Regions from separate parts of the Companilactobacillus miaonis genome, predicted to be linked through region 2. Evidence: predicted binding sites of a transcription regulator. Region 2 holds the regulator's gene; the other holds the start of a gene.
The links. Region 2 encodes Rex, which represses fermentation and respiration genes when NADH is low (regulators of the CRP and FNR family bind a similar motif). Its sites were predicted from a motif close to TTGTGAANTANTTCACAA; they were not measured.
Positions count from the first base shown of each region.

Region 1: ald (alanine dehydrogenase) is a predicted target of Rex. The motif match lies at 4,032-4,049, and genes of this name have one in related genera.

Region 1 is NZ_JAYKTX010000007.1:95,477-111,141, forward strand. It holds gene cshA (degradosome RNA helicase CshA) at 1-1,495, shown strand, start outside; gene acpS (holo-ACP synthase) at 2,454-2,813, shown strand; gene alr (alanine racemase) at 2,816-3,928, shown strand; gene ald (alanine dehydrogenase) at 4,071-5,177, shown strand; gene cbpA (cyclic di-AMP binding protein CbpA) at 5,225-5,887, opposite strand; gene U8521_RS07405 (L-lactate dehydrogenase) at 5,996-6,979, opposite strand; gene pth (aminoacyl-tRNA hydrolase) at 7,126-7,683, shown strand; gene mfd (transcription-repair coupling factor) at 7,702-11,217, shown strand; gene U8521_RS07420 (putative polysaccharide biosynthesis protein) at 11,219-12,775, shown strand; gene U8521_RS07425 (RNA-binding S4 domain-containing protein) at 12,772-13,011, shown strand; gene U8521_RS07430 (FtsB family cell division protein) at 13,112-13,501, shown strand; gene U8521_RS07435 (S1 domain-containing RNA-binding protein) at 13,527-13,931, shown strand; gene tilS (tRNA lysidine(34) synthetase TilS) at 14,018-15,331, shown strand; gene hpt (hypoxanthine phosphoribosyltransferase) at 15,341-15,665, shown strand, end outside.
Region 2 is NZ_JAYKTX010000014.1:58,816-74,480, forward strand. It holds gene abc-f (ribosomal protection-like ABC-F family protein) at 54-1,964, opposite strand; gene U8521_RS11320 (redox-sensing transcriptional repressor Rex) at 2,100-2,756, shown strand; gene manA (mannose-6-phosphate isomerase, class I) at 2,789-3,757, shown strand; gene U8521_RS11330 (cation:dicarboxylate symporter family transporter) at 4,235-5,515, shown strand; gene U8521_RS11335 (SDR family oxidoreductase) at 5,592-6,329, opposite strand; gene U8521_RS11340 (CPBP family intramembrane glutamic endopeptidase) at 6,418-7,044, opposite strand; gene groES (co-chaperone GroES) at 7,187-7,471, shown strand; gene groL (chaperonin GroEL) at 7,528-9,165, shown strand; gene U8521_RS11355 (hypothetical protein) at 9,276-9,839, shown strand; gene U8521_RS11360 (isopeptide-forming domain-containing fimbrial protein) at 10,001-12,553, opposite strand; gene U8521_RS11365 (isopeptide-forming domain-containing fimbrial protein) at 12,797-15,364, opposite strand; gene U8521_RS11370 (DUF554 domain-containing protein) at 15,546-15,665, shown strand, end outside.

The DNA of each region.
Region 1 (15,665 bases), on a different contig from region 2:
AGATCCCAGATTACTGAGCGCTATCAATGAAGCCGGTTTCGAAGAAACAACACCCATCCAAGCTCAAACTATTCCACTAGTTATGACTGGAGCCGACGTAATTGGTCAAGCTCAAACTGGTACAGGAAAGACGGCAGCCTTTGGTTTACCAATTTTAAATGCCGTTGATACTCAATCAAGCAACATTCAAGCATTGATTATCTCACCAACTAGAGAATTAGCTATTCAAACACAAGAAGAACTTTACCGCTTAGGTAGTGACAAGAAGGTTAAGGTTCAAAGTGTTTATGGTGGATCAGATATTAGAAGACAGATCCGTGCCTTGAAGAATCACCCTCAAATCGTGGTTGGTACTCCCGGAAGAATGCTTGACCACATTAACCGTCACACCTTAAAACTTGGCAACGTTAAGACAGTTGTACTTGACGAAGCTGATGAAATGTTAGATATGGGATTCGTTGAAGACATCGAAAGTATCCTTTCTAACGTACCGAATGAACATCAAACATTGCTCTTCTCTGCTACAATGCCAAAGCCAATCATGAAGATTGCTGACAAATTCATGACAGATCCTAAAGTTGTTAAGATTAAGTCAAAAGAATTAACTGCTGACAAGATCGAACAATACTTTGTTAAAGCAAAAGATTTTGAAAAGTTTGACCTAATGACAAAACTCTTCGACGTTCAAGCACCAGAACTTGCTTTGATCTTTGGTAGAACAAAACGTCGTGTTGATGAATTAACACGTGGTTTAAAGGCTCGTGGTTACAACGCTGAAGGTATCCACGGTGATTTATCTCAAGACAAGCGTACTAGCGTATTGCGTAAATTCAAAGCTGGTAAACTTGATTTTCTAGTTGCTACTGACGTGGCAGCCCGTGGATTGGATATTTCAGGTGTATCACACGTTTATAACTATGATATTCCTCAAGATCCTGATTCATACGTTCACCGTATTGGACGTACAGGACGTGCTGGACATTCTGGTGTGTCAGTAACTTTCGTTACACCAAACGAAATGGGTTACTTACGTACAATCGAAAACTTAACGAAGAAACGTATGGAACCACTTGCTCCACCAACTGATAAAGAAGTTCTTAAAGGACAATTAGAATCAGTTAAGCAAGATATCAAAGATACTTTGGAACATGACAAACACTTGGATCGTTTCGATTCAGCTGTAAAAGAATTGTTAGCAGAGTATTCACCAGAAGATATTGCACGTATTTTCCTAAGTGAATCAATTAAGGACGCTCAAACTGTTCCAGTTAAGATTGCTCCTGAAAGACCACTTCCATCACGTAAAGTTAGTCATTCAAGATCTGGTCATGGCCGTCGCGGTAAGTACAATCACCGTGGTGGCGATAACCATCGTCGAAGAAGAAATGATCGTCGTGATAATCATGGTGAAAAACGAGATGGCAAGAGACGCGAACACGACAATAAACGTAATGGTCGCAGTAAGAAGTCATTCAAGATCAGAACAAATCTATAATATAAACTATAATTATTGAAAATATAATAATTATTATTGAGGCAAGGTAAATCAGTTTACTTTGCCTTTTTTGTTACAGTAAAATAACTAGAGATAGGCTTTTTGTTTGTGGTGTGGAGTAGTTCTGTAGTTTGGGTGGTGTTGGATTGCCGTCTTCCGCTCGGCTTTGTGGACGCTGGAACGCTGTGGGTACAACTTGAAGCCAATTTTTAAGCCCGAAAATTGTCTCCAAGATTGGCCTTCTACGTAAGCGCTAAAGCGCTAAGTAGAATTTCACGGCTGAGCATCCACAAAGCTGTCGCTACAGACTGGATAACATTACTAATGTTGTATCTCAGTAAATTCCAAATTGGAGATAGTGGGAATGATTTTCTATTTTTTTGGTTATGGGCTCATTCTTTTATTTGTGTGGATCTGAAGTATCAAACAAAATTAGGTGTTAAATTTGTAAAGTTGAACTTCAGTTGAGATGATGGTTCTTTTGTTATCTTGCAATAAATTCAGAATTTGAATAGTGAGATGGTGTTTCCTTACTTTGACTAGTGGTTGATTAATATATATATAAAGGAATGCCATAAAAGCCAAAAAAGTATTCGCCAATCGAAATAGAGAATACTATTTCTAAAAGAATGGAAAGCAAATAATTTATAGATCCGTTATTCAGCCCGGAATAGCAAAGCCGATTTGGCTCAGATGTGAAATTATTCTTAGCGCTTTAGCGCTTAGAATAAGGCCAAGCTTTGAGATTTTGCGCACTTTGCAAAAGCTCAAAGTTGTGCCCACATCGTTCCAGCCAAAATCGGCTTTGCTATGGAGGGCGGCATACTAAACCTCCCCAAAAAACCACCAAATTCTATATTTTTTATAAATCAGACTGCAAAAAATTGAAAACTGTGCTTTACTTCAGTTGTAGTCTTTTCAATTTATTGTTTTGAAAAAATTATTCTGAGAGGTAGATATGATTAAAGGAATAGGTATTGATATTGCTGAAATCAGTAGAGTAGAACAAATTTACGATCGTCATCCGCGCTTTTTGGAGAAAATTCTCAATGAAGATGAAATTGAAGTTTTCAATAATCTGCGAACTCCTAAAGCCAAAATGACTTATTTGACCGGTCGATTTTCTGTAAAAGAAGCCTTTACTAAGGCCATGGGCACCGGTTTGGTTGGAATCGGTTTTCATGATTTGAGCGTTTTGAACCATGAATCCGGACAACCATACATTAAAACAGAGCTCTTTAAAGGTAATATTCACGTATCAATTTCTGATACAGATGAACTAGTAATAACAGAAGTTATTCTAGAGGAGGAAAATTAAACATGTTACCATCAATCCATCGTCCAGCATATGTGGAAGTAAATCTAACTAACTTAAAACAAAATTTGCAAAATGAATTAAATGCCGTACCTAAAGGGACAAAAGTCTTTGCGGTGGTAAAGGCTAATGCTTACGGTCACGGATTGGTAAAAGTGGCTAAATCAGAAATTGAGTTTGGCGCTGCTGGACTTTGTGTTGCAACTTTAGATGAAGGCCTAGAAATTCGAAATAGTGGCGTTAGCGCACCAATTCTAGTTTTGGGTATAGTTCCCGTCGAATATGCTAAAGTGGCCGCACGAGCCGATATTTCGTTAACTGTGGGCAATTTAGATTGGCTAGAGGTCGCTGTAAAGTTACATGTAACCAATTTGAAAGTTCACTTAGGAATTGATAGTGGAATGGGTCGAATTGGTTTTCAAGAAAAAGCTGATTTGGTTGAAGCTTGCAATTTTTTGAATGACCATCGGGATGCCTTTATTCCAGAAGGTTTATTCACACATTTTGCTACAGCCGATAGTCCTGATGAAAAATACTTTGAAAAGCAAGTTCAAGATTTCAAGGAAATGACTAGTGACTTACCTACCAAATTTACTTATGTTCATTGTGCAAATTCGGCAACAGCTCTTTGGCATCAAGATCTGGCTGTCAATATGGTTAGATATGGCTTAGCTCTGTACGGATTGAACCCATCGGGAACTGATATTACAAAATTACCATTTAAGTTAGAACCCGCATTGAGCCTTTATTCAGAATTAGTTTTCGTGAAAAAAATCAAAGCTGGCCAAAGTGTTGGTTACGGTGCAACGTATACTGCTAAAGAAGATGAATGGATCGGTACGATTCCAATCGGTTACGAAGATGGTTGGTTAAGAAGAATGCAAGGCTGCGACGTCTTGATCAATGGCGTCCGTTGCCAAAGCGTCGGTCGAGTTTGCATGGATCAATTTATGGTTCGTTTGCCAAAAGAATTACCAGTTGGCACCAAAGTAACTTTGATTGGTAAAGATGGCGACGAGGAAATCACCGCAACTGATGCGGCTAAGTATGCTGATACCATTAGTTATGAAATTCTTTGCTGCTTGAGTGAAAGATTACCAAGAGTTTATAAATACTAAAAAATCACAATATAAAAAATGACTCAAAAAGTCCGTCACGCTTAGAGACGGGCTTTTTTTGATAACTTGAGATTATTTTTTATGCATGATATGATATATTATATTGATAAAAAAATCACAAATCAAGGGAGGACTGTTTTTTATGCAAGTTGGTATACCGAAAGAACTAAAGAACCAAGAAGAAAGAGTGGGTGCAACCCCTGATGGAGTTGCTAGTCTAGTTAATTCTGGCAATAAAGTCTTAGTCGAAGATGGTGCTGGAATAGGTTCAGGATATACTAACCAACAATACATTGATGCTGGAGCAAGTATTGCGAGTGTTGAGGATGTTTGGAAATCAGAAATGATCATTAAGGTCAAGGAACCGATTGCTTCAGAGTATAAATACTTCAGAGAAGATCAAATTATTTATACTTATCTACATTTGGCAGCTAATAAGCCACTAACAGAAGCACTTTTGAAGAGCAAAACTACTGGAGTTGCTTATGAGACAATGGTTGGTGAAAATGGTGGTTTGCCATTACTTTTCCCAATGAGTGAGATTGCTGGTCGAATGGCTGTTCAAGTTGGAGCACATTTCTTGGAAGAGCCACATGGTGGAAAAGGTTTACTGCTGAGTGGTGTTCCAGGTACTAGAAAAGGTAAAGTAACCATCATCGGTGGTGGGACAGTTGGTGTCAATGCCGCTAAGATTGCTATTGGTATGGGGGCCGATGTGACACTACTAGATATTAATGTTGATAAATTAGTTGAAATTGAAAACATTTTTGACGGTAAGATCAAAACAGAGATGTCTAATGAACAAAACATAGCTAACTGCGTGAAGGAATCTGATTTAGTAGTCGGAGCCGTATTGATTCCTGGCGCTGCGACACCAAAATTAGTTACCGAAGAGATGATTGCTTCAATGGAACCAGGTTCGGTCGTAGTTGATATTCCAATTGACCAGGGTGGTTTGTTTGAAACTTCAACTCATGCAACGACCCATGAAGATCCGGTTTACGTTAGTCATGGAGTAGTTCATTATACAGTTGCCAATATTCCTGGTGCTGTTCCTAAGACCGGTACTCAAGCTCTATCAAGTCAAACAATTCCTTATGCAATAGAAATTGCTGACAAGGGTATCGTCAATGCATCAATTAATAAAACAATCAGAACTGGTGTAAATACTTATCAAGGTAAATTGACTGAAGAAGCTGTCGCTGACAGTTTAAATATGGAATATACGCAATTGTCAAATGCCTTATAAAATAAAAAAAGTCGACCTGGCGGTCGGCTTTTTTATTTGGGTAAAAATTACAATGTGCTCTTGTCGAGAATTTTACCGGATTTCAAATCATCAATTTCTGAAACAACGAAATTCTTCTTTTCTAGACGTTTGATGATTTCCTTTAAAGTATCGATGCTAGTTCCTGAAGGGAGCGTGAACAAAGTCCGACGCACAACTTCATTTGATTTAGCATCCAAGGTCATACAAGCGGCTACAGAAACGTATTTAGCAAAGATTTTTGACATCTTTTCCAAGTCCCCACGATCGCCTGAAGAACTGACTGTTAGAACATAACTACTGATGTCGAGGTTCCAAGCGTCAGACAACATGCTCAAAAGTCTGGAGTGAGTTAAAATTCCGTAGAATAAATTGTTTTCATCGAGAACCGCGATGTAAGGCAAGTCCTTGATATTGAAGAAGACTTTGAAAAATGGTGAGTCAACGCTAATAGTTTTTGTTGCGTTTTTCATCAAAGTAGTTACTGGTAAATTCATATCGCCACCACGTGACTTATGACGATAGATGTGCATCTTGTAAATGTTACCCCTGAAGATTTGTCCACTCTCATCTAAAATTGGCACACAACGAAAGCCTGAGTCCTCTAGAACCTTTAAAGCTTCTTCAAGCGTGACAGTTTCTTTGACAGTTGTGAGTTTCTCTTTTTTTAACACAAGTGATTTAACTAACATATAAACACATCCAATCTATCTCTAGTTGAATTAATAATACAGTAAATCGGCATAAAAAAAAAGGCTGAGGCAAGCGCCTCAGTCCTTTTTTACTAACAAGTTTGAAGATTATTGACGACCTTCGATACCTGTAGCTTTGAAACCATCTTTAAGAATTTTTTCAAGTTCTGCAGCTGATTTCTTCATTTGTGCTGATTCTTCATCGTTTAATGGAACTTCGATGATTTGTTGTAGACCTTTACGGTTGATGATAGCAGGTGAACCGATATAAATATCAGAAACGCCGTATTGACCAGTCATCATATTTGATAATGGAAGAACTGTGCTTTCATCAGCAAGCAAAGCTTTACAGATTCTAGCAAGAGCAGTACCGATACCATAGAATGTAGCACCCTTAGTATTGATAATGTCGTAAGCTGCGTTAACAGTCTTCTTGTAGATCTTGTCTAGTGTATCTTTTGTGATTTCTGGGTGTTTTTCCATCCATTCTGCCATTGTAACGCCACCAACAGTTAAGTGTGACCATGCAGCAAATTCTGAATCACCGTGTTCACCCATGATGTAACCATTAACTGAACGAGGGTCAACGTTTAATTCTTCACCAACGAATTTTTGTAGTCTAGCAGTATCTAGTGATGTACCTGAACCGATAACACGTTCCTTAGGGAAGCCTGAAAGTTTCCAAGTAGCGTATGTCAAGATATCAACTGGGTTAGCAGCAACTACGAAGATACCATTGAATCCTGATTCAACGATAGGATCAACGATTGTCTTCAAGATGTTCAAGTTCTTGTTAACAAGGTCAAGTCTTGTTTCACCTGGTTTTTGTGGAGCGCCGGCTGTGATAACAACGATATCAGCATCCTTAGCATCTGAATATTCACCAGCGTGAATGTTCTTAGGATATGAGAATGGAATTGCATCAGCAAGGTCCATTGCGTCACCCTTAATCTTGTCTTTAGCGATATCGCAGATAACTAATTCTTGAGCAATACCTTGTAGTGTCATTGCGTAAGCAAAAGTTGAACCTACGGCACCGTCACCAACTAGAAGTACTTTTTGATGGTTCTTTTCGTTTGTTGGAGTTGTCATTATAAAATATCATCCCTTCGAAAATAATATGTTCCTGACCCATTATACAAATAATTAAGGTAAATAAACAAGCTTGTTGTGAAAAAAGTGAAAATTTAGTATTTTTATCATGATATAATGTAAGTTCGAAATGAGGTATATAAGATATGAAACTAATTGTCGGCTTAGGAAATCCAGGTAAAAAATACGATCGTACCAAGCACAACATGGGCTTTATGACCATTGATCGATTGATGGATGAATACGGCCAAACACAAATGAAAAAAGATTTTGAAGCGCAATACTGTAAATTTAAGGTTGACGGCGAGACAGTTTTCTTAGTTAAACCTCTCACTTTTATGAATGAATCTGGACGAGCTGTAAAATTCTTGATGGGTTATTACCAAATCAGAAATGATGAATTGATGGTGATCCAAGATGACCTAGATATGGCAATCGGTAAAGTTAGATTGAGAACTAAGGGTTCAGCTGGTGGTCACAATGGTATTAAGAGTATAATCTCTTCTATAGGCACTAAAGACTTCAATCGAATTAAGATTGGTATACAACATCCAGATAGACAAACTGTCGTTAATTGGGTTTTGACACCATTCAACAAGGATCAAGAACCAATTGCACTAAGTGGAATTGATAAAGCTACAGAAATGGTCAAGGATTGGGTTAAAGGTAGTTCTATTGATCAATTAATGAATAAATATAATTAAAATTAAAGGGGGCAAAAATTGAATCTAATAAATTTCATCAACAGCAAATTGAACTTAGGGGAATTTATTAATCAAGTTAAGCCGGAAACAAAGAATTTGTTGACAGGGTTGACGGGATCAACGATTTCCCTTTTTGCATTGGAAACCTTAACTACTACTAAGAAAAAAGTTTTAATCGTTGAAAATACTAATTTTCACGCGAACAAACTTTATGATGACATAAATTTATTGAATAGTGACGCCGTTCATATTTTTCCCGTCGAAGAGTCAATTTCGACTGAGTTGGCAACTAGTTCACCTGATGAACTGGCACAGCGCTTAGATACGTTGAGCTTTTTGTGCAGTGACCAACCAGGAATCGTCGTAACGTCGGTAGCCGGATTAGAATATGAACTCTCAAGTCAGGAATTATTTCAAACAGCGCAATTAAAAATTGCTGTCAACGAAGAATATGACCTTGAAGATTTAAATCGTCAGTTTGTACAAATGGGATACAGTAAGGAAAAATTAGTCGCTAAACCCGGGGATTTCGCCATCCGTGGGGATATTGTCGATATTTATCCTTTGACAGTTGATGACCCAGTTCGAATTGATTTCTTCGGTAATCAAGTTGAAAAAATCAAATACTTCGATACGGAAACGCAACGAAGTATCAGTGAATTAAAGGAAATTGAAGTTTTGCCAGCTAGTGATCGAGTGGTCACAGATGAACAAGTCCACGTCGGTTTGAAAAAGTTACAAGACAGTTATCAACGACAATTAGCAGCGGCAGATAAAGAAACCAAAGATAATTTAGAAATCACTTTTGGTCAAACAATTGCTGAATTAACTGAAGGAATGCGTCCTGACAATATTGGTCGTATTGCTGATTATTTGTTTAAGAATCCTAGTAGTTTAGTTGATTACTTAGGTAGCGATGATATTTTGATCTTTGATGAATACAATCGCTTAGTCGAGCAGTCAAATGATAGTTTAGCTGAGAACCAGTCTTGGTTAGCAAGTCAATTGGAATTTGGCAAGGCTTTGCCAGAGCAAAAGATTCGTCAGAGTTTTGTTGATGTGACTAAAAATTGTAAATTAGCAGAGATTTATTTATCGGCTTTTCAACAAGGAATGGGACATATTCGTCTCAATCAATTACAAAATGTACCGGTTCGCACGATGCAACAATTTTTCAGCCAAATGCCACTATTAAAATCAGAAGTTGAGCGTTGGCAAAAACAAAATTACACAGTTTTATTAGCTATCAGTAATGAAAAACGAATCAATGCTATTAATAATACGTTGACTGACTTTGGCATCAAAGCAACTTTAGTTAAAGATAATGTCATTGAAAATCAGACGCAAATTATGAATGCGACGCTCAGTGCTGGTTTTGAAATGCCAGAAGAAAAATTGGCTGTAATTACAGAAAAAGAGCTCTTTAATAAACAACCCAAGAAACGTCGTCATCAAACTTTGGCAAATGCCGAACGTCTCAAGAGTTATAACGAATTAAAACCTGGCGATTACGTTGTTCATGTCAACCACGGTATCGGTAAATTTATCGGGATGCAGACGATGGAAGTCGACGGCAAGCATCAAGATTACATTACGATCGAATACCGTGATGACGGAAGACTCTTTATTCCGGTTACGCAATTGGACATGGTCCAAAAATATGTTTCAGCTGAAGGTAAATCACCTAAGATCAACAAACTTGGTGGAAACGAATGGCAAAAGACTAAGCGCAGAGTTCAATCAAATATTGAGGATATTGCTGATGATTTGATTGATCTGTACGCTAAACGTGAGGCTGAAAAAGGTTTTGCTTTTCCTAAAGATGATTCAATGCAAACGGACTTTGATAACGCCTTTCCTTATCCAGAAACACCGGATCAATTAAGGTCAGTCCAAGAAATCAAGCGTGATATGGAAAAACCTCATCCAATGGATCGGCTTTTAGTTGGTGATGTTGGATTTGGTAAAACTGAAGTTGCATTAAGAGCAGCTTTTAAAGCAGTTGAGGCCGGGAAACAAGTTGTTTTCTTAGTTCCAACAACACTGTTAGCCCAACAACACTATGAGACAATGAAGGAACGGTTCGAAGGTTTTCCAGTTGAAATCGGGATGTTGTCTCGTTTTCAAACACGAAAACAGAGTAAAGAAATCATTGAGAAATTAGAAGATGGTTCGATTGATATCGTTGTGGGAACGCATCGGCTGTTGTCTAAAGATGTGAAATTCCACGACATTGGGCTTTTGATCATCGATGAGGAACAACGTTTTGGTGTTAAGCATAAGGAAAAAATCAAGCAATTGAAGAGTAATGTTGATGTTTTGACGTTGACCGCTACTCCGATTCCCAGAACTTTGAATATGTCGATGCTTGGTGTACGTGATTTATCTTTGATCGAAACAGCTCCAAGTAATCGTTATCCAGTTCAAACCTATGTTATGGAACAAAATTATCAGGTGATTGCTGGCGCTATCAAACGAGAAATGGCTCGAGGTGGTCAAGTCTTTTATCTACACAATCGAGTTGATGATATGGACCAAGTCGCTAGTCAATTACAGGCAATGGTACCGGATGCTAGAATTGCTACTGCTCATGGGCGAATGAACGAAACGCAAATGGAAGGTGTCATTTCTGATTATTTAAATGGTGAGTACGACGTCTTAGTTACGACGACCATTATTGAAACTGGTGTCGACATGCCAAATACCAATACTTTGATTGTGGAAAATGCTGATAAATATGGTTTATCCCAGCTTTATCAAATTAGAGGACGTGTCGGAAGATCTAATCGAGTCGCCTATGCTTATTTGATGTATCGACCTAATAAAGTTTTGACCGAAGTCGGTGAGCAACGTCTGGAAGCTATCAAGAACTTTACGGAATTAGGTTCCGGCTTCAAAATTGCTATGCGTGATCTCTCAATTCGTGGTGCCGGGAATTTGCTTGGTAAACAGCAGCACGGCTTCATTGATTCAGTTGGATTCGATTTATATACACAGATGTTAAATGATGCGGTTGCTAAAAAGCGTGGTCATACGAAAGCTGAAAAGACTAACGCTGAAGTTAATTTAGCGTTGGAAGCCTACTTACCAGAGGATTACATTAGTGATCAACGTCAAAAAGTTGAGTTATACAAACGAATTCGTCAGATCGACTCATTGGAAAATTATCAAGAAGTTCGTTCAGAATTATTGGATCGTTTTGGTGAGTATCCTCAAGAAGTTGCTAATTTGTTAGACATTAGTCTATTGAAGAATTCATTCGATGAATCTTTAGTCAATAGTGTCGTAATGCGAAACAAGAAAATCACTATTAAGTTTTCGAAGAAGGCTAATGATTACCTGACGGGTGATTTGGTGTTTAAATTCTTAGGTAATACGACTATGAAAGCCAAAGTCAACGACCGCAATGGTGAATTCATGATGACTTTAGATGCTGACAGTGTTGGCAAAGATTGGTTCGAACAATTGAAAGTCTTTGCTGAAAAGATGGCTGAAGGTTTTGATAAATTAAAGAAAGAAAAAATTAAAAATTAATATGCAAAAAGAAGTGTCGAGAGCGATTAAGGGGACATGGATTTTGACAGTAGCCTCACTGTTCTCAGAACTGTTGAGTGCGGTCTATCGAATTCCGTTGCAAAATATTGTAGGTGATCGGGGATATTTCATCTATCAACAGGTTTACCCAATCTATGGTATTTTTTCCGTATTGGCATTGTCGGGACTACCGGTGGTCATTTCCAAAACGATTGCCCAGCAAAAAAGTGTAGGAGCCAAAAGTAATCTCTTGAAAAAGACTTTTTGGCTGTTGATGATTGCGTGTCTAGTAGTCACGGCACTACTTTGGATGTCTTCAAAATACTTAGCATTTCTGATGGGCGACCCAGCACTTTATTTAGAAGTTCGGGCAGTGGCATTGACCTTTTTGTTAGTGCCGTTTGAAGCTAGTTTAAGAGGTTACTTTCAAAGTGATCTCTTAATGACGCCGAGTGCAGTTTCACAAGTTTCGGAACAATTTTTAAGAATCGTCATTATCATCATCAGTGCGTTGTTATTTGGACATGGTGTGATCGATGTGTATAAGATGGGAACGCTAGCTAATTTAGGCGCGTTTATCGGTGGACTTTTGGCAGTCTTTATTTTAATTAGAACTTTTATCAAAAATAAACCAGACGCAAAAGTAAGTGACAAAATCGAATTAGAACATGGTTTAGCTTTAGAAATTGTCTTGATTGTTGTCTTCACAGGTATTACGATTTTTTACCAATTTATCGATTCGTTTTCCGTCTTGCGTTTACTGATGCATTCAGGAGTTTCGTTGCATCAAGCAGAAATTTCTAAAGGCGTTTTCGATCGAGGCCAGCCGTTACTGCAATTAGGAATTGTAATTTCATTGTCGTTTGTTTCAACGATCATGCCGCAATTAAAAGAAACCAATCGTCTGAAGAATCAAGCGACAATCGCCAAAATGGTACGAGTTTGCTTGTGGTTGTCAGTGGCGGAATCCGCCGGTTTGATTGCTTTGATGCCGCAGATCAACACGATGCTGTTTACTAATACGAGTGGTTCGTCCACGCTGAGCATTTATATGTTATCAGTCGTGATCGTGTCGTTTATTAATTTGTTAATTGCCATAACCAGTGGTGATGATGAGAAAAATTTACACAAGTTAGTTTTATTTATCATGTCACTCATTGCCAAAGTGGCGCTGAATGTGATTCTGGTTCCAAGTTTTGGAATCGCTGGGGCAGCCCTGGCGACAATTTTGAGTGAATGCGTAATTTTATTTGGAATCTTGATTATTTATGATTTTAATCGAGATTTCTTATCATTAGATAAATCGTTTATCGTCAATTTAATCAAGGCTGGGTTAGTGATGGCTATTGTCGTCAAAATACTAGTCGGCTTGTTATCGATTGGAAATGATTTGACTCGTTCATATAGTATTTTCTTGAATGTGGTTGCAATTCCAATTGGTGCATGGATTTATTTGCGTTTATCTAAGAAATGGCAAATGTTAACTATTGCTGAGTGGGAAATTTTGCCGCTGGGCAAGTACTTAATTAAGTTTATGAAGATAGAGGAGAAAAAATGAGATTAGACAAATATTTAAAAGTTTCTAGAATTATCAAGAGAAGAACTGTTGCCAAGGAATTTGCTGACAATGGTCGAGCAACTATCAATGGTCATGTTGCTAAATCGTCTACTGATGTTTCAATCGGGGATGTGATCGAGTTACATTTTGGTGAGAGAACAATGAAGGTCAAGGTTCTCAATATCAAGGAGACAACTAAAAAGAATGATTCTATGGATATGTATGAAGAAGTTTAGGTGAATTTATTAGAATAAGATTAAAATTGCCAAGTTTATTATTCAAATAATTGCTTAAACTTGTTATACTCAAGGTAATCATTTCTAGGGGAGTAGTGGTATGGAAGTACATAAACTTAATTCCAATGTTTCAGTTCTACAACCAAAACAAACACAGCCGCCTAAGAGCCCCAATAACTATGTTAAGAAGGTTCATCGCCGGCGTATGGCATTGATCGGAATAATTTTTGCGATCATTGTGGTTGTATTTGGCGTTCAAATTTTTAGTGCCCATCAAACGTATGCGAACACTGTGGAACAAATTGAAATTAGTAAGAAGAAGTTGAACTCACAAAAAGAGATTCAAAGAGATCTAAAGCTTGAGGTAAATCAACTTCATGATACGAACTATATTGAAAAATATATTCGCGAAAAGTATATGTATAGTAAGCCAGGCGAACAAATTTATAATTTACCTAGCGACGTTAAGACCACTACGATTCAAAAATAGGGAAAGGAATATTTTTTTAATATAGATGACAGTCGAAGTAGGAGCTAAAACAGAAGGTAAGGTTACTGGAATTACAAACTTTGGGGCATTCGTTGACCTAGGAGAAGGACAAAGCGGAATGGTACATATCAGTGAAGTTGCTGATGGATACGTCAAGGATATTCACGATGTGCTCAGTGTCGGAGATACCGTAAAAGTTTTAGTTCTTAATGAAAAAAATCATAAGATTGCACTTTCAATCAAACAGGCTAGTGCTAAACCTAAACCAAAGTACCAACGTCACGAACATCGTGACTTTAAGAAACCTCATAAGACAGAAAGCTTTGATGATATGATGGCTGGTTTTATGAAGGAAAGCGAAGAACGCTTAAGTACTATTAAAAAGAATACTGAAGGAAAACGTGGTGGCCGTGGCGGTCGTCGTGGTTAAATTCAGTTTTAAAATTTAATTTTGCAGATCCCGACCAATTTAAAAATAAAGATTGGTCGGGTTTTGACGTTAAAGTGGGAGGATAAATGGAATTAGATCAAAAAGTTAGTGATACTGTCAAAAAAGTTTTAAAGAAATATCATGCTAAAAGAATTCTCGTGGCAGTTTCGGGTGGAGTTGATTCAATGGTCTTGTTACACATCATTGATCGACTTTTACCAAAAACTTCATTTGGAGTGGTCAATGTTGATCACAATTTGCGGCCAGAGAGTGCTAGCGAAGTGGCTTTTGTTCAAGATTTTTGTGTTGAACGTGGGATTCGATTCTTTACTACTAAATGGATGGATCAGCCTAAAGATGACATTGGTATGGAAGCAGCAGCTAGAAAATTTCGTTATGATTTTTTCAAACAGATCATGCAAGAGAATAATTTTGATACTCTAGTAACTGCTCACCATGCCAACGATTTAGCCGAGAACATGTTGATGAAGATGATCCGTTCCGGCAATGCCTATGAAGTAGTTAGCTTAAAAGAACAGCGCCCGTTTGCTAATGGTCAAATTGTTCGACCACTGTTGAAGTTTGCCAAAGCTGATATCACAGTTTTAGCCGATATCCATGATATAAATCATGTTCAAGATCAAACGAATTTTGATAATATAACGATGCGTAACCGTTTAAGAAATAATATTTTCCCTGAATTACAACAGGAGAATGGACAATTGTTGCACCACTTTGGTTTCTTCGAACAACAAATTCTGGCTTTGTTAAAACTAGCTCAGGAAAAATTTGATGAGATCGAGTCACAAATGCAGCTAAAGACCAAGCCAATCAGTGGTTTGTTAAGTCCAGTGTTGCAGTTAGATCGACAGCAGCAAACGCTGTTTTGGGGGAACTTCTTTACTAAGTTACAATTAGGAATCAGCGTCAGCAATCGCCAAATTGCATCGATCATTGAGGTGGTCACTAATGACGATGCCAATGCTTCAATCGATTTAGCGGATTCGTGGCAATTTATTAAGAGCTATGATAATTTTGTGATAAAGCAAGTTGAACCGCAAAAAACTTCAGAGGTAGCTATCACGCTTGGCCAATCAGTGAAATTTTTGAAGCGTGATTTCACTTTAGATACTAGTGAATCTGATTTCAACTTAACAGTCGATTTTGTCCCGAAGACGATAACGTTGAGAACTAGACGGACTGGTGATAAGTTGTTATTATCTAATGGCTTTCATCAAAAATTGAGCAAGCGATTTATAAATGAAAAAATTCCTGAATATAAACGTGATGATTATTTAGTTTTATTATTTGATAATCAGATAGTTTGGGTTGAAAAAATTTATAATATGAGTGATTATTTAAAAAAAGGTAGTAAGCATTACAAAATAAAACTTGATTGAGGTAAAAGAATGAATTCAGATATTGAAAAGGTTTTAGTCTCCGAAAAGGAAATTGACGAAACTATTCAACGTTTAGGAAAAGAACTAACGCAAGAATATCGCGACAAGAATCCATTGTTCGTATGTGTTTTACGTGGTGCCGCTATGTTTATGATGGACCTAGTAAAGAGTTTAGATTTTAAGATGGAATATGACTTTATGGATGTTTCTAGTTATGGTGGAGAAAATACTACTACGACTGGGGATGTTCGAATTATTAAGGATTTGGATACATCAGTGCGTGATCGTGATGTTGTGATCGTTGAAGATATTATTGATACTGGCTACACACTTG
Region 2 (15,665 bases):
AGTTATCAAATTAATTATGTTTAATCAACGAAAAAAGCAGACCATCAGTCTGCTTAATCAGTAAATTCTTCTAATTCAATTGACTTCTCAGTCCATTGTTCTTCGATTTTATCTTGTTGTTGCTTATTTTCGTCGAGCTCTTTTTGTAAATCGGCTAATTTACTATAAGAAGTTAAATTCTCTTCTTTAGTCATTTCTTTTTGAATGGCTGAATTTTTGTCTTCAAGTTCAGAAATTTGTTTTTCTAAACTTTCAACTTCACGGCGAAGTTTTCGTTCTTGTTTTTGTTGTTCTTTAGATTGTTGATATTCAACTTTCTTTTCACTAACTGTAGTTTTGTGAACTTCTTCCTCAATTGGTTTGTCAGTTGTCTTTTCCAAATAGTAATCGTAGTCACCGAGATAGATTGTGCTGCCATGAGAGCCGATGTCAATGATTCTATCAGCTAGTGTGTTCAATAGGTAACGATCATGGGAAACGAACAGTACGGTCCCTTCAAAGCTCTTTAAAGCATCTTCTAGGACTTCCTTACTGTCGATATCCAAATGGTTAGTCGGTTCGTCCATTACTAAGAAATTATCGTGTTCCATAGCTAATTTGGTTAAAGTCAAACGAGCCTTCTCACCACCGGATAGACCGGCAACTGGTTTTAAGACGTCGTCGCCACTGAAAAGGAAAGCTCCCAACATATTGCGAATGACTTGTTCATCGAGGCGAGGATAGAGGTCCCAAATTTCGTGAAGGACATCTTTTTTAGGATCGAGGTTGTTGAGGTTTTGGTCGTAGTAGCCGACTTGCACGTTGGCTCCGAAGCGTGATGACCCTTTAATGAAGGGAATCTGTCCCAAAATTGACTTCAAGAAGGTTGATTTACCGATTCCGTTAGGACCAATAATACCGACACGTTCGCCTTTTTTAACATCTAAGTTGATGGGTTCTGACATGATCTGGTTGTCATAGCCGATGGCGGCGTCACTTACGTTTAAAACGTCGTTGCCACTTTCCTTATCAATTTGGAAGTTAAAGTGGACAGATCCTTGGTCACTGTCAGGTCGGTCTAAAACATCCATATGTTCGAGCTTTTTACGACGACTTTGAGCCATCTTGGTTGTTGAAGCACGGACGATATTTTTTTGAATGTATTCTTCAGTTTTCTTGATCTCAGCTTGTTGCTCTTCATAATGTTTCCAAGCCACTTCCTGATTCTTTTTCTTTTCTTGTAAGTAGAAAGTATAGTTACCAGAGTAATGTGTGGAAGAGTGATGATTAATTTCGACGATTTCGGTAACTACTTTGTCCAAGAAGTACTGGTCATGGGAAACGATAACTAAAGCGCCACGATAGTTCTTCAAATAACCTTCCAACCACTCGACGGTATTGATGTCCAAATGGTTAGTTGGTTCATCTAGTAGCAGAATGTCGTGATGTTCCAAAAGCATCTTAGCCATTGCTAAACGAGAACGTTCACCACCAGAAAGAGTTGAAATTTGATCTTGCCAAACGTCTTCATCAAAACCGAATCCCTTGAGAACACTACGGATTTCGGATTGATAACCGTAACCATTTTCCGAACGGAAGGTATTTTGCAATTGGTCGTATTGCTTCAAAATGTCATCGTAATCTTGAATATTTGGGTTAGCGAGTTTTTCTTCTAGAGCTCGCATCTTTTTTTCTTGAACTTTTAAATAGTCGAAGACTTTTTCCATTTCATCGAAAATTTTATTTTCACTATTTAAGCCGGAATCCTGAGCTAGATAACCAATATTAGTATCTTTTTTCAGAGCGATATTTCCGCTAGTGTAATTTTCCTGATCAGAAATAATTTTTAAAAGAGTTGATTTTCCAACTCCATTACGTCCGACTAAGCCAATACGGCTGTTATCTTGGACTTCGAAGCTAACATTTTCAAAGAGGCGCTTCGTACCAAAATTTTTTGTGATATTCTGTGCTTGTAATAAAATCATTTGAAACTCCTTTATGTATTCACAATTTTATCATTATTTAATAATTTATGTCTTTATAGGTTTAACGTATTGCGTTTTTATGGATTTTTATTTAGTATAAATGTTAGTGAAATGACACACATATGGTGGTAAATTATGACAAAAACAACAGTTCCAAACGCAACAATAAAGCGTTTACCAATATATTATCGGTATTTTCAGTTTTTAAGGGATGAAGGTACAAAAAAAATCTCTTCTGGAGAATTATCCGAAGGGGTCAAGATAGATAGTGCTACAATTAGACGTGACTTCTCATATCTAGGAGCATTAGGAAAACGTGGTTATGGCTACGATGTTAACGATTTAGTAGCTTTCTTTAAGAAGCTCTTAAATCAGGATAAGCGTACCAACGTAGCCTTAATTGGTGTAGGTAATTTAGGTAACGCCTTATTAAATTATAACTTTTCTCGGACAAATAATGTTCGAATTGCCGCAGCTTTTGATATAAATAAGGAAATTGTTGGCACAGTTAAGAGTGGGGTTCCAGTTTACGATATTAGTGAACTAAAGGAACAACTTCACTTGCAACAGATTGACGTCTGTATTTTAACTGTTTCTTCAAATGCGGCCCAAACGACAGCTGACTTGTTGGCTGATGCTGGGGTTCGTGGAGTATTGAACTTCACGCCAGTTATCATCAACGTTCCAAGCAGCATTCGAGTTCATTATGTTGATTTGGCGAATGAGTTACAAACATTGATTTTCTTCTTAGATCGTGACAAGTCACAAACTGAGGACCAAGAGCAAGAATAAAATAATAATAATTTTTTGGGGGAAATTACATTATGAGTGAACCATTATTTCTTGAGCCAGTATTCCACGAAAAGATTTGGGGTGGAAGAAAGCTAGAAACTAAGTTTGGCTACAATATTCCCGATGGAACTATCGGTGAATGCTGGGCTATTTCAGGACATCCAAACGGACCAACTAAAGTCCAAAATGGTGAATTTGCTGGACAATATGTTAACGACTTGTGGAAGAGCCACAAAGAACTATTCGGCAATCCCAAAGGTAAAGTATTTCCACTTTTAACAAAGATTTTGGATGCCGAAGCTAGTTTGTCAGTTCAAGTTCATCCCGACAACGAGTATGCTGAAAAGCATGAACATGAATTAGGCAAGACAGAATGCTGGTACATCATCGATGCTGAACCAGGTTCATACTTGATTTACGGTCACAATGCTAAGAACAAAGCTGAACTTGATAAAATGATCGAATCAGGCGACTGGGAACATCTACTAAGAAAAGTTCCTGTTAAGACTGGTGAATTCTACTACGTACCAAGTGGGACAGTTCACGCTTTGAATAAAGGTATTATGGCTTTGGAAACTCAACAAAGTAGTGACACAACTTATCGCTTGTATGATTACGATCGTGTTGACAAGACGACTGGTAAGAAACGTGATCTTCATATCAAACAATCTGAAGATACAATTACTGTTCCACACAAAGATCCAAAACTAAATATCGAATCAAAAGAAGTCGGTAAGAACAAGTTTACTACATTTGTTCAACCACCAGTATCACCATTCTTCTCTGTATATCACTGGGAAATCAAAGAACCAGTTGAATTACATCACCAAATTGGTAAGTATACACTAATCTCTGTTATCAATGGTGAAGGTAAGATTACGGTTGACGGTAAAGATTATGATTTGAAGAAGGGCATTCATTTGATTGTTCCTGCTACAGTTGATAGCTGGAAGTTAGATGGTGACCTCGATATTATCGCTTCCGAATCTGGAGAAGAATAATTTCAGCACTGAGTCTAAACCGAATTTGTTGCTCCAGACTGAATAACGGACCTATGAGATATTTCTTTCTAATGTTTCAGGAATAGTTATTCTATTTATAATTTTTCTTATGATGATTTTAAAAAATAGCAGCCTCTATTTTTCATAGTACGTAATAGACTTTTAGTCGGTTTACGGACATTGTGAATAGATGCTGTTTTTAATTTCTGAATTAAGCTGTATATACAAAAAATTAAGATCTAGTCTGGATTATGCGGAAGACGGCATACTTAGAAAATCTCCCAAAATAAAACCGTATATTTTTTTCGAAATAACCTGAATTCAAACTAAAAATGGAACATTAAATTAATATTAGGAGAAAATAGTTCGCTATTAAAGGTAAAATAAAAAACCTTTAATTTGGAATCGCTAACATTTTCCATTTTGATAAAAAATCTTCTATAATTAAAACTAAGCTTACTTAAAGGGGACCTAAAATTGCAAAAGCAAAAGTTTTTCCGGATAAGCTTAGGTTGGCAAATCATCATTGGTTTGATCCTAGGTATTATTTTAGGGCAGTTATTCTATCAGAATAAGGCTGCCATTCAAGTTATGCAAAACATTGGTACAATGTTTATCTCCATGATTCAAATGATTGTTTTACCAATCGTTATTTCCTGTTTGACCGTTGGTATCGCTAATATGGGTGATATCAAAAAACTCGGCCGAATAGGATTAAAGACTTTAGTATATTTTGAAATCATGACAACAATAGCGATTATTATTGGTATTTTAGTCGCTAATGTTACTCATCCCGGTACCTTTATCGACATTCATAGTCTAAAAGGTTCGGATATTAGCCAATATACGGCGACTGCAAAAACAGCCAAACATTCGGGTATTTGGTCAATCTTGATGAGTATCATCCCAACTAACATCTTCGCCTCACTCGGAAAAGGCGATATGTTACCGATCATCTTCTTCTCCGTATTGTTCGGATTAGGAACTGCTTCAATTGGCAAGCAAGGTAAAATCATTACTGACTTTTTGAATGCCGTTGCCAATGTTATGTTCAAAGTAACTAATTGGGTCATGCGCCTAGCTCCAATTGGTGTCTGTGCCTTAATTGGTGTCACGGTTGGTGAAATGGGTTTTAGTTCCCTTAAACCATTGTTATTATTCATTGTGATCGCCTATGCAACAATGGCTTTCTTCGTCTTTGTTGTCATGGCCGGAGTGGGACATTTGTTCCACGTTAAATTTTATGAAATGTTCAGAATTATTGAAAATGAAGTTACTTTAGCTTTTACGACCGCTAGTTCTGAGGCAGCTTTGCCTAAGATGATGGAAAAAATGCAAAAATATGGAGCATCAAAGGGAATTGTTTCTTTCGTTATTCCGACAGGTTATACTTTTAACCTTGATGGTTCAGCAATTTATCAATCATTAGCGGCATTATTCTTGGCACAAGCTTACAATATTCATTTGAGCCTTGGGCAACAAATTACCCTTGTGGTGGTTTTGATGTTAACATCAAAAGGGATGGCCGGAGTGCCAGGAGCCTCATTTGTTGTACTACTAGCCACAGTATCAACGATAGGCGTACCAATGCAAGGGTTGACCTTCATCGCTGGTATCGACCGTCTCGTAGATATGGGACGTACCGCAGTAAACGTTGTCGGCAATTCACTAGCAACGATTATTATTGCTAAGAGTGAAAAGGAATTTGATGAGGACAAACGAGAAAAGTACGTTGCATCCTACACACGCGGTGATTAAGCCCCGTGTAGAGTAGAACAATTTAAACACACGAAAAGCAGCTTATCAATTATTTATTTAATTGGTAGGCTGTTTTTTATTTCTGAATGGTTGGGCGAATAACGATCTCATTCATAGTCGTATCTTCAGGCGCGTCGATGGCAAAAGCAATCGTATTAGCAATTCGGTCGGCACCGATGGCATAATCTTTATAAAATTGATCCAATTGTGCTTTAGTTTCGGGATCCTTCACGTGTTCAGTCAATTCCGTAACGACGGCACCTGGTGAGATCACGGTGACACGAATATTGCTTTTAGCAGCTGCTTCTTCTTGCCGTAAACCTTCACTAATGGCTCTGACAGCAAATTTAGTTGCAGAATAGACGCCGGAGCCAATACTGATAGCGTGACCAGCTACGGAAGCCAGATTGATGATTTGACCGCTTTTTTGCTTACGCATGATTGGTAAAACCGCATCGATTCCGTAAAGAGTTCCCTTGATATTTACGTCGATCATTTTGTCCCATTCTTCGACACGACCCTTAATAAATTCTGAACGAGGCATTAATCCAGCGTTGTTGATCCAAACGTCAATGCGTCCATATTCAGATATAGCCTTTTTAGCTAATTCTTGAACTTGCTCTAAATCTGTAACGTCAGTTTGAACAGCAATTGCCGAACCATTTTCTTGTTGAATTTCAGTGGCAATTTTTTGCAAACGTTTCTTTCTTCTGGCAGCTAGAACAATCTTATTATTTTTAGTAGCTAATAGTTTTGCACAAGCAGCACCAATTCCACTAGAAGCACCGGTAATGACAATAACTTTTTCAGACATAAAAAAATCTCCCTTGAATTTATATTTCAAAGGAGATTTTAGTTCATTAATAAGTCGATAGTTAATTTATAAGTTTTACAATTTGGCATTACCGCATCGAGATTGTTAAAACAATGGCATTCATTAGGATGTGGCTGCCGGCACTGGCATAAATGTTTTTAGATTTGTAATAGATGAATGAGAACCATAATCCCATAGCGACATAAATTAAGAATCTAGTATCTTGATGCATGAAAGCAAATAAGAATGCCGAGATAATAGCAGCAATGTAAATATTTGTTGGTTTGATCAAGTTACCGAAAAACAATCTGCGAAAGACGATTTCCTCCATGATTGGAGCACAGATCAAAACATAAACGAAATAGTAGGGATAAGTTTTGACCATTAATAATAATTGCATCGTGTTTTGCGATTGGGTACTGGCGTGGAAAATTAGTTGGTCAATAAAACCGACCCCGTATTGCAAAACGATTGCTCCAATCGTTCCTAAGATGATCCATTGGAGATTGTGATTTAGATCAGTTGTTTTTTCAAAATCGAATTTCTGATCTTTTTTCACTAAATACATCATGATTCCGGTGGCGATAATTGCACCTAAAGTTAATAGGACAAAATACAGGCTACCAGTGACTTTCAGCATGTTCAAAACGGAACCTAAAAGTAATAGTAGGATGTAAGTTAATAGTGTAAAAAATTGATTTTTTGGAAATGCCATGATAACTCCTTTAATTTTTAGAGGTAAATACTTGCATGTTTTCAATAAAATGTTAATATAAAACTTGTGATTAGCACAAGAGATGTTCGAGTGCTAAATATAAAAATAAAAACAGAAATAATAATAATCGGAGGGATTCAAATTGTTAAAACCACTTGGAGATAGAGTAATTGTAACAGTCGATAAAGAAGAAGAAAAGACAGTCGGTGGTATTGTTTTAGCAAATAACGCTAAAGAAAAGCCTCAAACAGCTGAAGTTGTTGCTGTAGGTGACGGCTTAGTTACTGACGATGGAAAGAAATTGCCTATGAGTGTTAAAAAAGGCGATAAGATTCTATTTGATAAATACTCAGGCTCAACAGTTAAGTACGAAGACAATGAATATTTAATCCTTCATGAAAAAGATATCATGGCAATCGTTGAATAATTTTAAAAAATAATTTTTTAATCAATTATGAAATAATTTACGGAGTGTGAAAATTAATGGCAAAACAAATTAAGTTTTCAGAAGATGCACGTTCAAAGATGCTTGAAGGTGTTAATAAATTAGCAGACACAGTTAAGACAACTATCGGACCTAAGGGTAGAAATGTTGTTCTTGAAAAGAGTTACGGTGCTCCAGAAATCACAAATGATGGTGTTACTATCGCTAAGAGTATCGAATTAGAAGACCACTTCGAAAACATGGGTGCTAAGCTTGTTTCTGAAGTTGCTTCAAAGACTAACGACATTGCTGGTGACGGTACTACTACAGCTACTGTTTTGGCCCAAGCAATCGTTAAAGAAGGTATGAAGAACGTTACAGCCGGTGCTAACCCTGTTGGTATCAGAACTGGTATCGAGAAGGCTACAAAGGCTGCTGTCGATGAACTTCACAATATTTCTCACAAGGTTTCAGGTAAGAGTGATATTGCTCAAGTAGCTTCAGTTTCATCAGCTAGTGAAGAAACTGGTAAGTTGATTGCTGACGCTATGGAAAAAGTTGGTAACGATGGTGTTATCACAATTGAAGAATCAAAGGGTATCGATACAACGCTAGACGTTGTTGAAGGTATGCAATTCGACCGTGGATACATTTCACAATACATGGTTACAGATAACGACAAGATGGAAGCTGATCTTGACAATCCTTACATCTTGATCACTGACAAGAAGATCTCAAATATCCAAGACATTTTGCCATTACTACAAAAGATCGTTCAACAAGGTAAGTCACTACTTATCATTGCTGATGACATTGATGGTGAAGCATTACCAACACTTGTTTTGAACAAGATTCGTGGTACATTCAACGTTGTTGCTGTTAAGGCACCTGGCTTTGGTGACCGTCGTAAGGCTCAACTTGAAGATATCGCTACATTAACTGGTGGTACAGTTATTACTTCTGATCTTGGTCTTGAACTAAAAGACACAACAATGGATCAACTAGGTCAAGCTGGTAAGGTTACTGTTACAAAGGACAACACAACAATTGTTGAAGGTTCAGGTAACAAGGACGCCATCAGCGAACGTGTTGATTTGATCAAGAAGCAAATCGCTGAAACAACTTCTGACTTTGACAAGGAAAAGCTTCAAGAACGTTTGGCTAAATTAGCCGGTGGTGTTGCTGTTGTTAAAGTTGGTGCTGCTACTGAAACAGAACTTAAAGAACGTAAGTACAGAATTGAAGATGCTCTAAACGCTACACGTGCCGCTGTTGAAGAAGGCTACGTTGCTGGTGGTGGTACAGCTTTGATGAACGTACTAGATAAGGTTAAGGCTCTTAAAGAAGAAGGAGACGTTCAAACAGGTATCAATATCGTTGCCCGTGCTCTTGAAGAACCACTACGTCAAATCGCTGAAAATGCTGGTTATGAAGGTTCAGTTATCGTTGAACACATCAAGAACCAAGATAACGAAATTGGATTCAATGCTGCTACTGACAAGTGGGAAAACATGGTAGACGCCGGAATCATCGACCCAACTAAGGTTACACGTTCAGCTCTACAAAATGCCGCTAGTGTTGCTGCCTTGTTGTTGACAACAGAAGCTGTTGTTGCAGACAAGCCAGAACCAAAGGATAATAATGCCGCTGCTGGTGCAGGTAATCCTGCAGCCGGTGGTATGGGCGGTATGATGTAATTTAATCATATGAATAAATATTAAAAAGCGCTGGTAATTTACTAGCGCTTTTTTCATGCTCTAAAAAAGTATAGAATTAGATACCGTTAGAAAAATGAAAAGAGAAACGAATGGATAAAATAGAATTTGGTCGTAAAATCAATTATGTACCGGCACTAATCAGTTGCGTGATTGGAATTATTGTTGGTATTGGGATACAAATTTTTACTAAAATAGCTCTGTTAGCGATAATCCTAGCAATCACTGCATTGGTCGTCGTGGCTTTGTTATTTACGCGTAGTATGTATGATTTCTTCGGACACTGGGAAATTGATTCTGAGGGGATACAAAATACCGATTACCAAAATTTTGGTGTGCGGTTTCAGGCAGTATTGTTTCCGTTCACTGAAAGTAGAGTCCGTTTTAAATTTAGTGACATTAAGAGTATGACAGTTATCGTCGGTAAAGATATGAACGCTCCGTCAAATATTTTAGGTGGTTCATTTTATGCACCTAAGAAGATTATGTTTCATTTACCTACACCTTATTACATGGAAGTTCATTTAAAAGACGGTCGTCAAGTTAATTTGGATTTGTCAGCTGATTGGGATGATACTGAAGTTATCGGTTATATCGTTGATTTCATCGGTTCAGAAGCTGGAATTGATGTGGGGATGATCAAGCAATCTAATTAGAGTGTGAAAGACAACGGTTAGGAGTCGGTAGATAGCCTAGCTTTCCACTTTATGCGCGTACTTTGCGTATGAAGTGGAAAGCGTAGCTATATGTTGACTCCTGTTGTCTTTCACGCGTTTTAGAGCGCAAAAAAGAGTGAGAATTTTCTCACTCTTTTTTGTTACTCCACTACTGAATCAGCGATGGTCCAAGTAACTTGACCACTGTATTGACCGGATGTGGCTGTTTTTGGAATACGTAATTGCCATTTATTTAAGCCAACGTATTGGGTTAGATTGATTGGATCAGGTGAACCGTTGATAGTTTTATCGGTAATTGGGACTCCGGATGGTGATAATGGTGTCCACTCATTGGTTTCATCTTGGGAATTATTGTTGAGTGATAGGGATATACCATCATCCTGAATTAATTTTTCACTACCATTGGTTATAGCTTGGTCGCTTTCGTTGTCATAGCTGACTAAGACTTGGAAGGGGGTCTCTTCGCTGTGGCTGACGATTAGGTTTCCTTTGGTCTGCTTATTGGTCAACGTTTTCTCAGTACCAGTTGAGTTGATGCTTCCAAAGTCGATAAATTCGGGAACTTCAATGAAGGATGTGGTTGGTTCTGGGGGATGAACGTTGATATAGATAGTATCTGATGGTCCGATGGTTAGTGCTTTGCTATTAAGATCTTTGACATTTCGCATGGCGGCACTATTTTGAATCTTTTCTTCAAGGGTACTATTTACGGTAACTTTATAAGTAAAAATATTTGCTTGGTTAGCAGGTGTGTATGTTCCTATATATAGACCACTTGTTGAGATAGAATCTGAAGCTAATACGCCGTTTACATGTACACTACCAGATATTAGTGATAATTTGTCCCTTTTATCATTAAGGCTGTCCTTTTTATGGGTAATTGGATCTACATAGTCGTTAAGGTCATTGAGATATATGGCATCTTGAGCGATACCTGTACTAACGATGAATTCAGATTTAATTTCCAAAATATCTCCAGTAGTTGCGTCTACTGTTTGAGCAAACTCACTATTAGGATCAGCGGTGATATTACGGACTTGGTGATTGAAAAGATAAGAGTAATCTGGTTTTACAACCGGAATTTCAACGGTATCTTCATAAGTCTTGCTATCACTAAAGCCTTTATTATAACCAGTAAAGCTAACTGTATTACTGATCTTTCCATTTACTAAATCGAAGGCCGCCTTATTGTTGATCGTTGCGTCAAAAGTATAGGTTGCTGTCTCACCATCGGAGATACTGGCATTAGTAGGGCTATAATTAATGTCATTTCCATCTGCTAGGATACTATTTGGATCAATAGTTAAGCTGTCTGGTAAGTTATCTTTAATATTAGTTATTATCCAATTAGAACCGTAACCATCATTTCTTACTGATAAAGTAAAGCGGAGTTTATCACCAACATTGTTAGTTCCATCAGTTGAAGTAAGGTTCTTGTAAGTTTTTTTGACGGTTGGAATAGCATAAGGCTTAACCGTGGCACCAATGTTTGAGACGAATTTTGCGACACCACCTGGAGCAAGTTTAGTGTAAGGCCATCTTAGAATGTAAGACGTATCTTGTTTTCCATTACCGTCGACGATTTTATATTCTTGACCGGAATTACTTTTACCAATCAAGAGATTTTGATTAGCCACGGCGTTAGTGTCACCGACTTGATCTTTAGTGGGTTTGTTATCTGCCACAACGGGAAGACTGGGGGACTGAATGGCAGAATTAGTGGAGCCATATTGCATCCCTTTTTGACTCCAGTTATCGGGATAAGCCAAAACTCGACCCATGAAATCTTTGAATCCTCCATCAACATTGTTAGTAATAAATAGTTTTGATTCAGAAGATTTAATACCACTTTCAATGTACAAGCCTAAGCCACCACCGATGGCAAACATAGGAACGTTATCAACCGCACTGATATTATCATTATTAGGATCTAGTCCAGTATCTTCACCAAAGAAAGGCTGAAAAGTCGCATCACCGGTTTGAGGGTTGTAAACGTATAGTTCACGTTGAACAACTGGTGATCCACTAGGAGATGGTCTAAGAACTACTTCATAGAAGAGATTTTTCGCCGAAAAATGCCCGACCATTTTAAATATCTTTCGACCTCTCTTATCGGTAGCACTGTAAAAGAGTTTATATATTCCACCATTGGATGAATCAATTTGTGATGATTTTACTAGTAAATTGTTAGTTTGATAAAATGGAGCAGATGTTGTGCTGCTTTCCAGTAGTGCAAAGTCAATTGAAGAAATTGAAGCATTTTCTGGAGAACCACCAATATAGGAGTTGTCACCTTGGTGTAGGATACCGTAATATTTGCCATTATCGTCGAGAAAAATGTTTATTTTAGAATGGGTTATGTTAGGAATTTTGTTCGTAAAACTATAAGTACTTTCTCGTGAGATAGTTTTGTCGCCGGCCTTAACATTACCATTGGCATCACGGGCGGCCCCGAAAGTATAACCAAGAGAGACATTTCCACCAATGGGAATTCTCCCAATTTCATTACTTGCCACGTCACTTTTTTGTTGCCAGTTGGTAACGCCGTCGTATTGTCGCATAATTTTTTCCGCATTCATGACGGCAGTTTTTGAGGTTGCGGCATTAACCCTTGTTGAATTAAAAGTTAGGATCATTAATAAAATGGTAAAAACTAGTAAAAATATTTTGGGAACTGATTGATGTCCTTTCATTTTATTTCCCCCATAAAAATATATTTATATACAAAATCCTTATCATTAAATGTATTTATACAATATATATTATATAGTGAAATAATTATCAAAGTATTTCAATTACTAGATGCTTTTCTTTCATAAAATGAAATAAGCCATTATTCCTAATTTAAATTTAGAAATAATGGCTTATTTATTGAAACGAGTTACACAAGCCAGGCTCGGCCATATAGCCTAATCGGGCTTGTTTCACTCTCTATTTTAACTAACTGTATCGGCAATGGTCCATGTCACTTGGCCACTATATTTGCCAGATTCAGCTGTGCCAGGAACTCTTAGTTTCCATTTCTTTAAACCGACATATTTGGTTAAATCGAGTTCATCACTAGATCCGGTGAAATCTTTATTGGCAATCGGAACTCCAGTTTTTGAAAGTGGCATCCAATCGTCTTGAGATTCGTTGGCGTTGTTGTTGAACATTAACAATAAACCATTGTCTTGAACTAACTTCTCATTACCGTTATTTAAAGCTTGATCACCGTCGTTGTCGTAACTGACTAAAACTTCAAATGGGGTTTCAGCACTGTGACTGACGATGAGATTACCTTTGGTTTGCTTGTTTATCAGCATTCTTTCATTACCAGTTGAATTGATGCTACCAAAATCAATCAGCTCGGGAACTTCAACAAAGGAAGTTGAGGGGATATCTTCTTGAACATTGATTGAAGCCTTATCGGAAAGTAAATTGTCATAAGTGCCAGAACTGGATGTAACGGAATTCATGTTGGCTCTATTTTCGATAGTTCCTGAAGTGGATTTATTGACTTTGGCCCGGAATATGATGGTATTAGAAGCATTGGCAGTTGTCTTAGGTAAAGAAATTCCACCACTGATACTGTCAGGTTGTTGTCCACCATTTAGAGTTACACTACCAGAAACTAACGATAACTCACTATTATCAAGAATGTTCTTATAGATTGCTCGGGCCGAAATATCTTGTGTACCTTTGAAAATAGATTTGAATTCGACAATATCCCCTTGGTGAGCATTTACGCTGCTATAAAAATCAGTACCATTTGGATCGGTGGTGACATTGCGAACCTGGTTTGTAAATGAATAATTAAATCCGGTAGTATTGATTGGAATATTAACCGAGTCAGTAAAAGTTTTATTGTCTTTATTAGTGTCAGCGTTGAAACCGGTAAATGATGCTTCATTGACTAAGTTTTTTGAACTATTAACGGACAATGGAGCCTTATTGTTCACTGTTGCAGTGAAAGTGACATAGTATTGATCTTTTTCTTTTAAAACAGTATTAGCGGGAGTATAGTCCAAAGTGTCACCCGTCACATACATACTAGGAACAGTACCAGATGCGATAGTTTTTTCAGTATCTTGTTGATTCTCATTAGATCCAGAAGTTGTCATTTCAGTCCATTTGTAATTGATTGAACTTGAATCGATATCTAGCCCTTCTGGTAGAGCATCTCTGATATTTGTCAAAGACCAATTAGACTTTAGACCATCATTTTTAGCTTTCAGGGTGAATTTTAATTTGTCACCGATATGAACTAAGCCATCAGAGTGTGAAGTCGTGTCAGTGTAAGTCTTTGAAACAGAAGGAATCGGATAACCAGCTAAAGTTGCGCCCATGGTTGATGCATAGTGAGCGGTTTGTCCAGGCTTTAAAGGTTCGTTTGCTGTGGTTATTGGCCATCTCAATGTATATGCAGAATCTTGTAGTCTGTCGCCATTTTTTCCATTAACAACTGGATAGAGGGTATTTGAATTAGCTGTTGTACCATAAAGTAGTTTTGATCCAGCAGGACGACCATTATCACCATTAGAAGAGTCGTTGTATTTCAAGTTAGGACTAGCGATTTGTCCGCCATTGTACACTTCAGCATATCCTTTTAAATTCCAGAGACCAGAGTCGACATAGGCTTTTCCCATATAACTGTTAAAGCCATCAGCGACGTTATTGGTGACATAGAGTTTTGAACCACTATTTGAAGGAGTTTGCGTATCATACATGTACAGACCTTCATCGTTTCCAATAGCATAAAGTGGCACATCATCGATAATTGAAGGGTCTTTACCTAAAGCAGTGTCCTCACCAAAATATACTTGGAATAGTTTCATATCACTTGTTGTATTGTTGTAGAGATACAATTCTCTTTGAACAATTGGAGCCCCTGATGGATTGGGACGAAGGACAACTTCAGCATACATATTTGACGGATTATTCAGTTTCCCACCAATTTTTAAAACAGTTTGTTGTTTAGAGTCAGTACCAGTAGCAAAAACTTTATTGCTCATTTGGCCCATGACCCCATAGTTAGCACCTGAAAGAGCAAGACTACCAGTAACTACGGCAAAGTCCAAAGAAGAATCTGAAGCCGTATAAGGTTGTCCGCCAGAACCGATATAGGCATTTTTATTTTGATGAATAATACCGTAATATTGATTGTTGTGTTCAAGAAAAATATTTATTTTGGAATATGTTTGTAAGCCTTGTGAAATTTTATGGTCGGTCGCAATGGTAGTGTCACCAGCCATAACAGTTCCGCTTTGGTTTTGAGCAGCCCCAAACGTGTAATCGAGCGATAAGCCGTCACCAATAGGAATTTTTCCAATAACATTTTTGGGATTGGCAGTTTGAGTTTGGTAATTCCAATTTGAAACACCATCGTTGATTTTTTTCATGATAGCCACAGTGTCAGCTTGACTATCCGCATTTACCTTAATTAATGATTGAGTTCCGACTATTATGAACATTGCCAAAAATAGTAAAGGGAAGAGAATCACCCTCAACTGACTGTTCTTCATTTTGATTCCCCCGTAGTAGCACATTTATATAAAAACCCTTAATTTAAAATACATCTATACATTAAGTATTATAAAATTAGATAAATATATTTGTATCCCAGTTATTAAAGATTTTTCTTTCACAAATTGGATAAAAAGAAAGTGTATAATCTTTATTAATAATCTGGAGGGGGGAGATTTCATGATTGGAACTTTTTTTAACGTCACAATGATTTTGCTAGGCAGTTTTGCCGGCAGTTATTTTAAAAAGGGGATCAAACCCGCTTATAATGAGATTTTGACTCAAGCTTTAGGACTGGTT